2 regions of the Geodermatophilus sp. URMC 60 genome follow, and region 2 is predicted to be linked to the other one. Evidence: riboswitches for the same ligand, from Rfam matches in the RefSeq annotation. Region 2 holds a riboswitch; the other holds the start of a gene.
The links. A riboswitch is a leader RNA that binds a small molecule or an ion and turns the genes downstream of it on or off. The one in region 2 is predicted to bind cyclic di-AMP.
Positions count from the first base shown of each region.

Region 1 (5,287 bases), 740 kb from region 2:
CCGGCTGAGCTACCGCCCCTCGGCGCCCCAGCCTGCCAGACGCTGGGGCCGTCTCAGGACGCGGTGCCGATGGCGTCGATCGCCGTTCGGGCCTGGTCCCGGAGCGCGTCGGAGATCGGCGCGGAGCCGGCCACCTCGGCGGCCGCGGCCTGGCCGTCCTCGCTCGTCACGTACGTCATGAAGTCGGCGACCAGGTCGGCGGTCGGCGCATCCTCGTACTCGATGCAGCCCAGGTGATAACTGACCAGCACGATCGGGTAGCTGCCGGACTCGGTCGTCGTCCGCTCGAGCTCCAGGGCGAAGTCGTACGGACCGCGGCCGGGCAGCGGCTCGGACCGCTCGACGACGGCCGCCGCGGCCTCCGGGGTCGGCGCGACGAAGTCCTCGCCGACGCCGATGCGTGCCACGCCGAGGTCGCCGGCCTGGGAGAGGTCGGCGTAGCCGACGGTCCCCGCGCCGCTGGCTACGGCGGCCACCACGCCGGAGTTGCCCTGGGCGGACTCGCCGCCCTGCACCGGCCACTCGCCGTCCGGCTCGAACGGCCAGGCGTCGCCGGCTGCGGCGGCCAGGTACTCGGTGAAGTTCTCCGTCGTCCCCGACTCGTCGGACCGGTTGACCGGGGTGATCGGCAGGGCGGGCAGCGCGACGCCGGGGTTGTCCGCGGCGATCGCGGGGTCGCCCCAGGTCGTGATCTGCCGGGCGAAGACCCCGGCCAGCGTCGCGGAGGAGAGGGCGAGATCCGCGACCCCTGGGACGTTGTGCACCACCGCGATCGGCGAGATGTAGTTCGGCAGCTCGAACACCTCTCCGCCGCAGCGCTCGCGTGCAGTGACGAGCTCCTCCTCGTCGAGCGGAGCGTCGGAACCGGCGAAGTCGATGCCACCGGCGGTGAACTGCTCGCGGCCGCCGCCGGAGCCGACGGGGTCGTAGTCCACGGTCACGCCCGGCTGCACGGCCGAGTACCCGGCGGTCCAGCCCTGCATCGCTGCCTGCTGGCTGCTCGCCCCGGCGCCCACGAGGGCGCCGCTGAGGTCCCCGGTGGCCACGGCGCCCTGGCCGCGTTCGTTCGGGGGCACGTACTGCGACAGCGCCACCGCCGCGCCGGCCACCGCGGCGACCCCGACGGCAGCGGCGACCTTCCTCCGGGCCGACACCCGTGTCCTCCCGCCATCCGGCCCCGCGCTCCGCGCCGGGCGTCCTGGCACGACCCTAGGGCGTGCCTGGCGGACCGCCAGCCTCGCACGAGCCCGTCGGATACGCCCTGGGCGTCGCCCCCGGCCCCTGACGATCGGCACCCGCAGGTGCCGCTACACGGGTTCCGCGTCCGGCGCCGGGGCCTGTGGACGACGCTCGGACGGCGTCCACAGGCCCCCGATCGGATCAATTCGTGCGCGGCATCACAGCGAACACGGGGTGTCAGAGCCCGTCCGGCCGGGAATCCGCAGCATCTTGGTGTTCCTGCTGGTCGTCTCGCGAGTCACGGCTGCACCAGCGGTCACTGCTCCGCGCTCGGGTGCTGACGCCGCGTAGTGAAGACGGTGCCCGCACGGCGAGCGGCACCCTCGGTCCGTTACTCGATCGTGACCAGAGCCCGGGATCCGTGTAGCTTCTCCGACGGCCCTGCCGGGCTCAGCTCCTCGGGAACCGAGGGCCTCGGCACGGCCCCGCCGAACCGCCGGCGTCCCGATCCGGGACCGAGGCGGACCGGGGACCCACCGAACTCCTGGGGTGAGTCCTGCCTGCGCAGGTGCTGCGCAGGCAGGTAGGGCGCCGTCCGGCCCGAACCCGTCAGCTAACTCGGTAGGCGGTCGCGAGGATGGGAGAACCGTCGCCTTGGCGACCCTGCACCGCCTGAACGCCGTGGTCCGCTGCGCCACCTCACCCCGCAGCCGCTTGCGCTCCCCGCGCCGGGCCGTCGTCGTCGCCGCCGCCGTGGCCGGGCTGCTGGCCGGCACCCCCGTCGTCGCCGGTGCCGCGCCCGCCGCCCCGGGGCAGGCCTCGCTCGAGGAGCAGGTCGCCGCCATCGAGGAGCAGGTCAGGGCCGCCGAGGAGCAGCTCCAGCGGATGACCGTCGAGGCCGAGGCCGCCGCCGACACCGCCCTCGTCGCCCGCGCCCAGCTCGCCCACGGCCAGGCCGAGGCCGAGCGGACCGCCGCCGAGCTCGCTGCCGCCCAGGCCGACGTCGCCCAGGCCGAGGAGGACATCGCCGAGCTCGGCCGCGAGGCCTACATGGGCGCCGACGACCGCTACGGCGACCTCGAGCTGCTGCTCGACGCGCAGAGCCCCACCGAGCTGCTGCAGCAGGCCGCCACCATGGAGCAGCTCGGCGACCACCGCGCCGACCAGCTGCAGGAGTTCCTCACCGTCCAGGCGCGCGTCGAGGAGGCCGACCGCGCCGCCAAGGCCGCCGTCGCCCAGCTCGGCGAGCTCGCCCGCAAGGCCGACGAGGCCGAGCGCGCCGCCAACGAGCACCTCGCCCGGGCGCAGGCCGACTACGACGCCCGCGCGGCGGAGAAGGCCCGCCTCGACGAGGAGCTCCGTCTGGCCGGCGAGCGGCTGCTCGCCTCGCAGGGTGCCGCGGACCCCGGCGCCGCCTGGAGCGCCCGCCAGGCGCTGGCCAGCTCGGCCGACGTCTCCGGCATGCCGACGGCCGGGCGGCTGACCTCCTGCTACGGCCCGCGCTGGGGGACCATGCACCAAGGCGTCGACATCGCCGCGCCCATCGGCACCCCGATCTACGTGCCCGAGGACGGCGTCGTCCTGCAGGCCGGCCCGGCCAGCGGCTTCGGCCAGGCCGTCTACGTGCAGCACGGCGACGGGCAGATCACCCTCTACGGGCACGTCAACCAGTTCTTCGTCGGCGCCGGCCAGGTCGTGCAGGCCGGGGACCACATCGCCGACGTCGGGAACAAGGGCCAGTCCACCGGGCCGCACCTGCACTTCGAGGTGCACCAGGGCGGGCTCTACGCCAGCCGGGTCAACCCGATGCCGTGGCTCAAGGCGCACGGCATCTCGCTGGGCGCCTGCTGAAGAAGGACCCGTCCTCCTCCCGGAGGAGCTCGCGGCCGGCCTCTGGACGGGGCCTGGTGCGGGCCCGGGCATCCTCCGTCAGCGCCGTCCGCGCAGCCGGCCCAGCAGCCCGCCCACGCCGCCGAGGGTCTGTGCCGCCAGCGCCAGGATGGGGCCGCCGGGGATGCCCGGCGCCGACTGCACGATCGGCGCCAGGGCCATCAGGCCGCCCAGCTCGTGCACCCGCAGCCTGCGCCGGGCCAGCGCGGCGACCGGGTTCACCCGGCCCGAGGCGGCCTCCAGGAGCAGGTCCGCCGGCGCCTCCACCGCGGTGCCGCGGACGTCGCCCGCGGGGATCCGGCGCACCGTCCAGCCGGAGTCGTCGGCGGCGAAGGCCCAGCCGCCCTCCGGCGTCGCCAGCGTCGCCCCGCCGCTGACCCCCTCGCGGGCCGCCAGCGCGCCGGTCACGTCGGCCAGCGCGGCCAGCCCGGACTGCAGCACCGCGGGCGGGGGAGGGGCCGCCCCGCAGGGCACCAGGTCCAGGCCGTGCACCGCCAGCTCGTAGGCCTGCCCGAGGACCACGCTGAGCAGCGGCAGCCGGCCGACGACGGCGACCGCCGGTGCGGTGTCGAGCTCCGCAGGCTCCTCCGCCAGGTAGCGCGCGGTGGCCTCCCGGTTGCGGCACAGCGCGGCCAGCACCTCCTCCCGGGAGGCGTCCCGGTGCGCGGCGGTCACCCGCGCGTTCGTCGCGTCGACGTCCGGAGGTGTCCCCGCCCCTCCGGCCCGCGCCGAGGCGATGAGGTCGGGCAGGGCGGCGTGGTCGTCCCAGCAGCCCAGGTGCACGCAGACCTCGTGCGCGCGCCACCCGGGCAGCCGGGTCGGCCGCTCGAGGTCGACGGCCGCCGCCTGCTCGAGGAAGGCGTCCCACGCGCCGAGCACCATCGGCCCGACGGTGTCGCGGCCGGCGTCGGCCATGCCCCGGTGCTGGGTGTCCCCGGTCAGCGCCATGGCCGCCTCCTACCCCGGGACGACGGCGGCAGGCGTGGCGTGGGTCTCGCCGCGCTCGGGTCGGCCCCCTCGGCGGGGTGAGGGTGGTCAAGGTGGAGTCGGTCCACGTCGATGGTGCGTCCATGGACGAGAGGCCGGTGGCGGACCGCCGCTCCCGCCGCGACGACGTGCGGAGCGGCCGCTGGACCGCGCTCCGCGCCGCGCTGTACCGCCAGCTGGCCGACGACGACGACCGCGCCGCCTACTGGGTCCGCCACGTGCGGCTGGGCGTCTGGCTCACCGAGGCGTCCGCCCTGGCGGTGGTCGGTTACACGCTCCTGACCCCGGGCACCGTCACGCGCACCGTCGTGCTCCTCGCCCTCGCCGGCATCGCGATCCTCGCCGGGCCGCTGCTGCTCCTGCTCCCGGTGGCCGCGATGGTGCGCGACCGCCGCGGCAGCCTGCTGTTCTACGGCTGGAGCCTCGCGGTCACCGGCCTGGTCACCGTCGGCTCCCGGGTGGACGGCGGAGCGGCCAGCCCGCTGTTCGCACTGCTGTTCATCACCCTCGGCTTCCTGGCGGTGGCCTACCCGCCGTGGGGCGTCCTCGCGATGGGTGCGGTCATGACCGGGGCCTACCTGGTCTGCGTCGCCGGCAGCGACCTGGACACCGCGGCGTCCTTCATCGGGGCCGTCATGGCCACCTACGTCGGGCTGTGCGCGATGGCCTCGGCCAACCAGTGGGAGTCCTACGAGCGGCAGCAGCTGCTGCTGCGCACCTCCGAGGTGCTCGCCGCCACCGACCCGCTGACCGGGTGCCTCAACCGCCGCGCCTTCCTCGACCGGCTGGACCGCGCGGCGGCCGCCGGTGCCGGCTGGGTGGTCTGCCTGGTCGACCTCGACGGGTTCAAGGGGGTCAACGACCGCAGCGGCCACGCCGCCGGGGACGCCGTCCTTCGGGCGGTCGCCGTCGCGATGAGCGGCGTGGTGCGGGGGACCGACACGGTGGCCCGGCTGGGAGGTGACGAGTTCGCCGTCCTCGCGCAGGCCGACGCGGGCGGGAGCGAGGCCCTGGCCGTCCGGCTGCGCGAGGCCGTGGCCCGCGCCGGGGCCGACACCGGCGTCACCGCGAGCGTCGGCGTCACCGAGGTCCGCCCCGGCGACGAGGGGGACGAGGTGCTCAGCCGTGCCGACCAGGCCATGTACCGGGCCAAGGGTGCCGGCGGCGACCGGGTGACCGTGCTCGCCACCTGACCTCCGGCCTGGCGAAACGGGTCCCGTCCACGGACCGC
Region 1 is NZ_CP199958.1:2,692,019-2,697,305, forward strand. Features, by position in the region: tRNA gene ACWIX3_RS12875 (tRNA-Ile) at 1-19, opposite strand, end outside; gene pstS (phosphate ABC transporter substrate-binding protein PstS) at 54-1,154, opposite strand; cyclic di-AMP (ydaO/yuaA leader) riboswitch at 1,684-1,805, shown strand; gene ACWIX3_RS12885 (peptidoglycan DD-metalloendopeptidase family protein) at 1,834-3,030, shown strand; gene ACWIX3_RS12890 (maleylpyruvate isomerase family mycothiol-dependent enzyme) at 3,109-4,017, opposite strand; gene ACWIX3_RS12895 (diguanylate cyclase) at 4,140-5,249, shown strand.
Region 1: linked by a shared signal. The riboswitch ahead of ACWIX3_RS12885 (peptidoglycan DD-metalloendopeptidase family protein) and the one ahead of ACWIX3_RS16310 (hypothetical protein) in region 2 are both predicted to bind cyclic di-AMP.

Region 2 (5,287 bases):
CCTGCACGAGGAGTACCGGGCGGAGTACGCCGCCTACTACTCCCGGCACGCCACCCCTGACAGCCCCCCGATGCGCGGCGCCGACCCGGCGATCGTGCTCGTGCCCGGCGTCGGCATGTTCAGCTTCGGGGCGAACAAGCAGACGGCACGGGTGGCCGGCGAGTTCTACGTCAACGCCATCAACGTGATGCGCGGGGCCGAGGCTGTGTCGACCTACGCGCCCATCGACGAGGTCGAAAAGTTCCGCATCGAGTACTGGGCGCTGGAGGAGGCCAAGCTCCAGCGGATGCCCAGGCCCAGGCCGCTGGCCACGCGCGTCGCGCTGGTCACCGGCGCGGCGTCGGGCATCGGGAAGGCGATCGCGCACCGGCTGGCGGCCGAGGGGGCCTGCGTGGTCGTCGCCGACCTGGACCTGCAGAAGGCGACCGACGCCGCGGCCGAGATCGGCAACGCCGACGTCGCGGTGGGCGTGGCGGCAGACGTGAGCGACGCCGAGGCCGTGGCCGAGGCGTTCCGGTCGGCGGTGCTGGCTTTCGGCGGGGTGGACCTGGTGGTCAACAACGCCGGCCTGTCGATCTCCAAGCCGCTGCTGGAGACCACCGAGGACGACTGGGACCTGCAGCACGACGTGATGGCCAAGGGCAGCTTCCTGGTGTCGCGCGAGGCCGCCCGCATCATGATCGAGCAGGGGATGGGCGGCGACATCGTGTACATCTCCAGCAAGAACTCGGTGTTCGCCGGCCCGAGCAACATCGCGTACTCCGCGACCAAGGCAGACCAGGCGCACCAGGTGCGCCTGCTGGCCGCCGAGCTCGGCCCGCACCAGATCCGGGTCAACGGCATCAACCCCGACGGCGTCGTCCGCGGGTCGGGCATCTTCGCCGGCGGCTGGGGTGCGAAGCGCGCCGCGGTCTACGGGGTCCCGGAGGAGGAGCTGGGCCAGTTCTACGCCCAGCGCACCCTGCTCAAGCGCGAGGTGCTGCCCGAGCACGTCGCCGACGCCGTCTTCGCGCTGACCGGTGGCGAGCTCACCCGGACGACGGGGCTGCACGTCCCCGTCGACTCCGGCGTGGCGGCGGCGTTCCTGCGATGACCGCGAGGACGACGGCCCAGCGGGCATGGCGGCGAGCGCCGGCGAGCGAGGAGCGGAACGGGGTCGGAGCCCGGTCGTGGGCACGGAGCTGACCCTGGCGGCCGTCGACCTGGGCGCCTCGAGCGGCCGGGTGATGGCCGCGCGGATCGGCCCGGACCGGCTCCACCTCACCGAGGTGCACCGGTTCCCCAACCGGCCGGTGCGGGTCGGCGGCACGCTGCACTGGGACGTCCTGGGCCTGTACGCCGGCGTCCTCGACGGGCTGCGCGCCGCCGGCCGGGAGGCCGGACCGGTCCAGGGGATCGGGATCGACAGCTGGGCGGTCGACGTCGGCCTGCTCGACGCCGACGGCGCGCTGCTGGGCAACCCGGTGCACTACCGGGACTCCCGGCACGCGACCGCGGTGCCGGCGGTCCACGCCGTCGTCCCGCCCGAGGAGCTCTACCGCGTCAGCGGCCTGCAGCACCTGCCGTTCAACACGGTGTTCCAGCTGGTCGCGGCGCGGGGGACGGCGCAGTTCGCCGCGGCCCGGACGGCGCTGCTGGTCCCCGACCTGCTGGCGTACTGGCTCGCCGGAGCGGTCGGGGCCGAGGTCACCAACGCCTCCACCACCGGGCTGCTCGACGCGACCACCCGGGAGTGGTCGTGGGAACTGGCCGACCGGCTCGGGCTCGACCGCGACCTGTTCCCCTCGCTGCGGCAGCCGGGGGAGCGGCTGGGGGAGCTGACCGGCGCCGTCCTGGCCGAGACGGGCCTGGCCGGACCGGTGCCGGTGGTCGCGGTCGGCTCGCACGACACGGCGTCGGCGGTGGTCGGCGTCCCGGCGGCGACCGAGCGGTTCGCCTACGTCTCCTGCGGCACCTGGTCGCTGGTCGGCGTCGAGCTGGAGAAGCCGGTGCTCACCGAGGCCAGCCGGGTCGCCGGGTTCACCAACGAGCTCGGCGTCGACGGCACGGTGCGCTACCTGCGCAACGTCATGGGCCTGTGGCTGCTGCAGGAGTCGCAGCGCACCTGGGCGGCGCACGGGCTGCCGGCCGACCTGCCCGATCTGCTGGCCGCGGCCGCGCAGGTGCCTTCCTTCACCGCGCTCGTCGACCCCGACGACCCGCGCTTCCTGCCGCCCGGCGACATGCCGGCGCGGATCGCCGCGGCCTGCGTCGAGGGCGGGCAGACCCCGCCGCAGAGCCAGGCGGAGACGGTGCGCTGCATCCTCGACAGCCTGGCCCTGGCCTACCGGCGCACGGTGCGGCGGGCGGTGGAGCTCTCCGGCCGGGACGTCGAGGTCGTGCACCTCGTCGGCGGGGGAGCGCGCAACACCCTGCTGTGCCAGCTCACCGCCGACGCCTGCGGGCTGCCGGTCCTGGCCGGCCCGGTCGAGGCCGCCGCCCTGGGCAACGTCCTGGTGCAGGCCCGCGGGCTGGGAGTGCTGTCGGGCGGGTTGCCCGAGCTGCGGGCGCTGCTGCGGAACACCCAGGACGCCCGGCTGTACCTGCCGACGCCCGGCTCGGGCGCCACGTGGGACGTCGCGGAGGAGCGTGTCGGTCCCGGGAGGTGACCCGCCGGGGCGGGAGGCGAGCGGCCGGCGTCCCGGGAGGAGCAGCGGTGGCGCGGCCATCGCCGGTTTCTCCGCGTTCCGTTTGCTGTGACGCACATCACAACCTACGGTCGGGTCGCTCGCATTCGCGGGACGGTCTGGCAGCACGCCGAATCCTGCCGCTGGCCCGACCGACCTCGACACACCCGAGGCAGGAACGGGAGATCGCAGACCTCCGGGCCGCGTCAGCGGCCCTCGGGGTGAAGCCGTGACCGCCACGGCCGGGCAGTCCTCCCGCCCGAACCCGACAGCTCATCCCGCAGGCGCGCCCGGAGGATCTCATGAACGAGCACGTCCTCGGCATGCGCCGGCTCGTCCGACCGGTGCGACCCGTCCGTCTGAGCATCGTGGGGGTCCTGGCGCTCATCGCCCTCGCGATACCGGCTCCGGCGATGGCGGCCCCCGACGCCTCGGCCGGCGCAGCACCTGCAGATCTGTGCGCGACGGTCGCCTCGCGGGCCGGCTTCAGCGGTGACCGGCTCGTCACCGCGATCGCGGTGGGCATGGGGGAGTCGTCCTGTCGTCCGGACGCGCAGAACGCCAACGGCCCGACGAAGGGCTGTCCGAGCGGCTCGGTGGACCGTGGTCTCTGGCAGATCAACAGCTGCTGGCACCCCTCGGTCTCCCGGTCCTGTGCCTACGACGCCCAGTGCAACGCCAACGCCGCCTATCGGATCTCCGCCAAGGGCACCAACTTCAAGCCGTGGGTGGCCTACACCAACGGCTCGTACCGGAACCACCTCGCCGCGGCCCGGGCCGCGGTCGGCCGGCTCAGTTGACCCAGGTCACCGGAGGGGGCACGTCACCGTGCCCCTGATCCGGAACCCGTGGTGGGGGTACGCCGGCCGGATCGGCGTGCTCCCACCACGGCGGACCCATCTGGCCCACCCTGCCGGCGCGGTGGGCCGAGCCCGACTCCCGGAGGGTCTCCCCAGCCCCGGTCGCAGGCCTCTCCCTGCCGGAGTCGGCGCAGGTGCACCGGGACGCGGCCGAGGGCGAGCGGCGGTCGCAGGATGAGCGGGGATCGCGCACCGGCGCGCCCGGACCTGAGACCGGGTCCGCAGCGCCGGATCATGCCCGTCATCGCGGCGTTGCTGCTGGTGGTGCTCGCTCCGCCGGCTCAGGCGGCGTCGGCACCGCAGCAGTGTGCAGCCGGCCACGTCCGGCTCACCTTCGACGACGGGCCCCACGGAACCGCCACACCCGACATCCTGGACACGCTGGCGGACCGGGGAGCGGAGGCGACGTTCTTCGTCACCGGGGAGATGACCGCGGCCCGACCCGACATCGTGCGTCGTGCAAGCACGGAGGGACACCGGATCGGGAACCACTCGTGGAGCCACCCGGAGCTCACCACGCTGGACCGGGCGCAGGTGGCGTCCCAGCTCCGGCGCACCAACGAGGTCATCGAGCAGGCCACGGGTCGGCTCCCCAGCGAGTGGCGCCCGCCGTACGGGGCCACGAACCCCGTCGTGGAGGCAGCGGCCCGGGACGTCGGGCTGGACTCGGTGGTGCTGTGGACCGTAGACCCCCGCGACTGGGCGGATCCACCGGCGACGACGATCCGGGACCGGGTGCTGCAGGGCGTGCGGCCGGGGGGCATCGTGCTCCTGCACGACGGCACCGGGCACAACACCCCCGCAGCCCTCCCCATGATCCTGGACGGGCTGGCCGCGAGGGGCTACTGCACGCAGTGACGTCCGGGCGAACCGGGTCCCGGAGTCGGCCTCCTGCGGGAGGCGCGGTGCGGGGTCGCCGGAGCAACGGTCCTCGCGGTGGGCGCCTCGGCCCTGGCCACGGGCGCCGCAGACCGCTCGAGGGCGTCGACGGGCCGCGGCGTCGCCAGCAGCGCGGCACCGCGCTCCCCGGCGGCACCGGTCACGGTGCCGATCGGTGGACCTCCGCGTACGACAGGTCGTGAGGGACGCGCTTACCGTGGCGGCGCCGGAGTCGGCGCCGGTGACGTCGACCAGCCGGTCGTCGACGTGCCCGCCGTCCACGATCGCGTGGCCGTCACGCCCGGTGCGGGTCCGCCCCGTCTCGGGCGTCGTTCCAGCACACCGGCCGGCTCCCGCAGCGGCGCGGGATGGACGCCCGTCGGAAGATCACTCGTTCGGGTGTGAAAACCGGGGTCTCGCCGGGCATGACGTCGTCGTCGTCCGCTCGTGCCGGGCGACTGGCTCGGGCACCGCCACGACGTCGGCGTCCGACCGTCGGATCCAGCGCGGCCCCACCGGGCCGCACCCACTGCCTCCGGGCCGCGACCGCGGACCCGGGGACCGACCGTGTCACCCGAGGAGAGATCGTGATCTGGAACATCATCGTCCTGCTGGTCATCGGGCTCGTGGCCGGGCTGATCGCCCGTGCCGTCATCCCCGGCAAGCAGAACCTGAGCATCCTCGCCACCATCGTGCTGGGCGTCATCGGCTCGTTCGTCGGCAACCTCCTCGGCGGACTGATCAGTGGCCGGGGCTTCGAGCTGGGGACGGCCGGATGGATCGGCTCCATCATCGGGGCCGTCATCGTGCTCGGCGTCTACGTCGCCGTCACCGGTCGCCGCGGCGCCCGATCCCTCTGACGCGCTGACGCACTCGCTCGCC
Region 2 is NZ_CP199958.1:3,436,169-3,441,455, forward strand. Features, by position in the region: gene ACWIX3_RS16300 (bifunctional aldolase/short-chain dehydrogenase) at 1-1,093, shown strand, start outside; gene ACWIX3_RS16305 (rhamnulokinase) at 1,170-2,648, shown strand; cyclic di-AMP (ydaO/yuaA leader) riboswitch at 2,785-2,967, shown strand; gene ACWIX3_RS16310 (hypothetical protein) at 2,969-3,466, shown strand; gene ACWIX3_RS16315 (polysaccharide deacetylase family protein) at 3,761-4,384, shown strand; gene ACWIX3_RS16320 (GlsB/YeaQ/YmgE family stress response membrane protein) at 4,993-5,265, shown strand.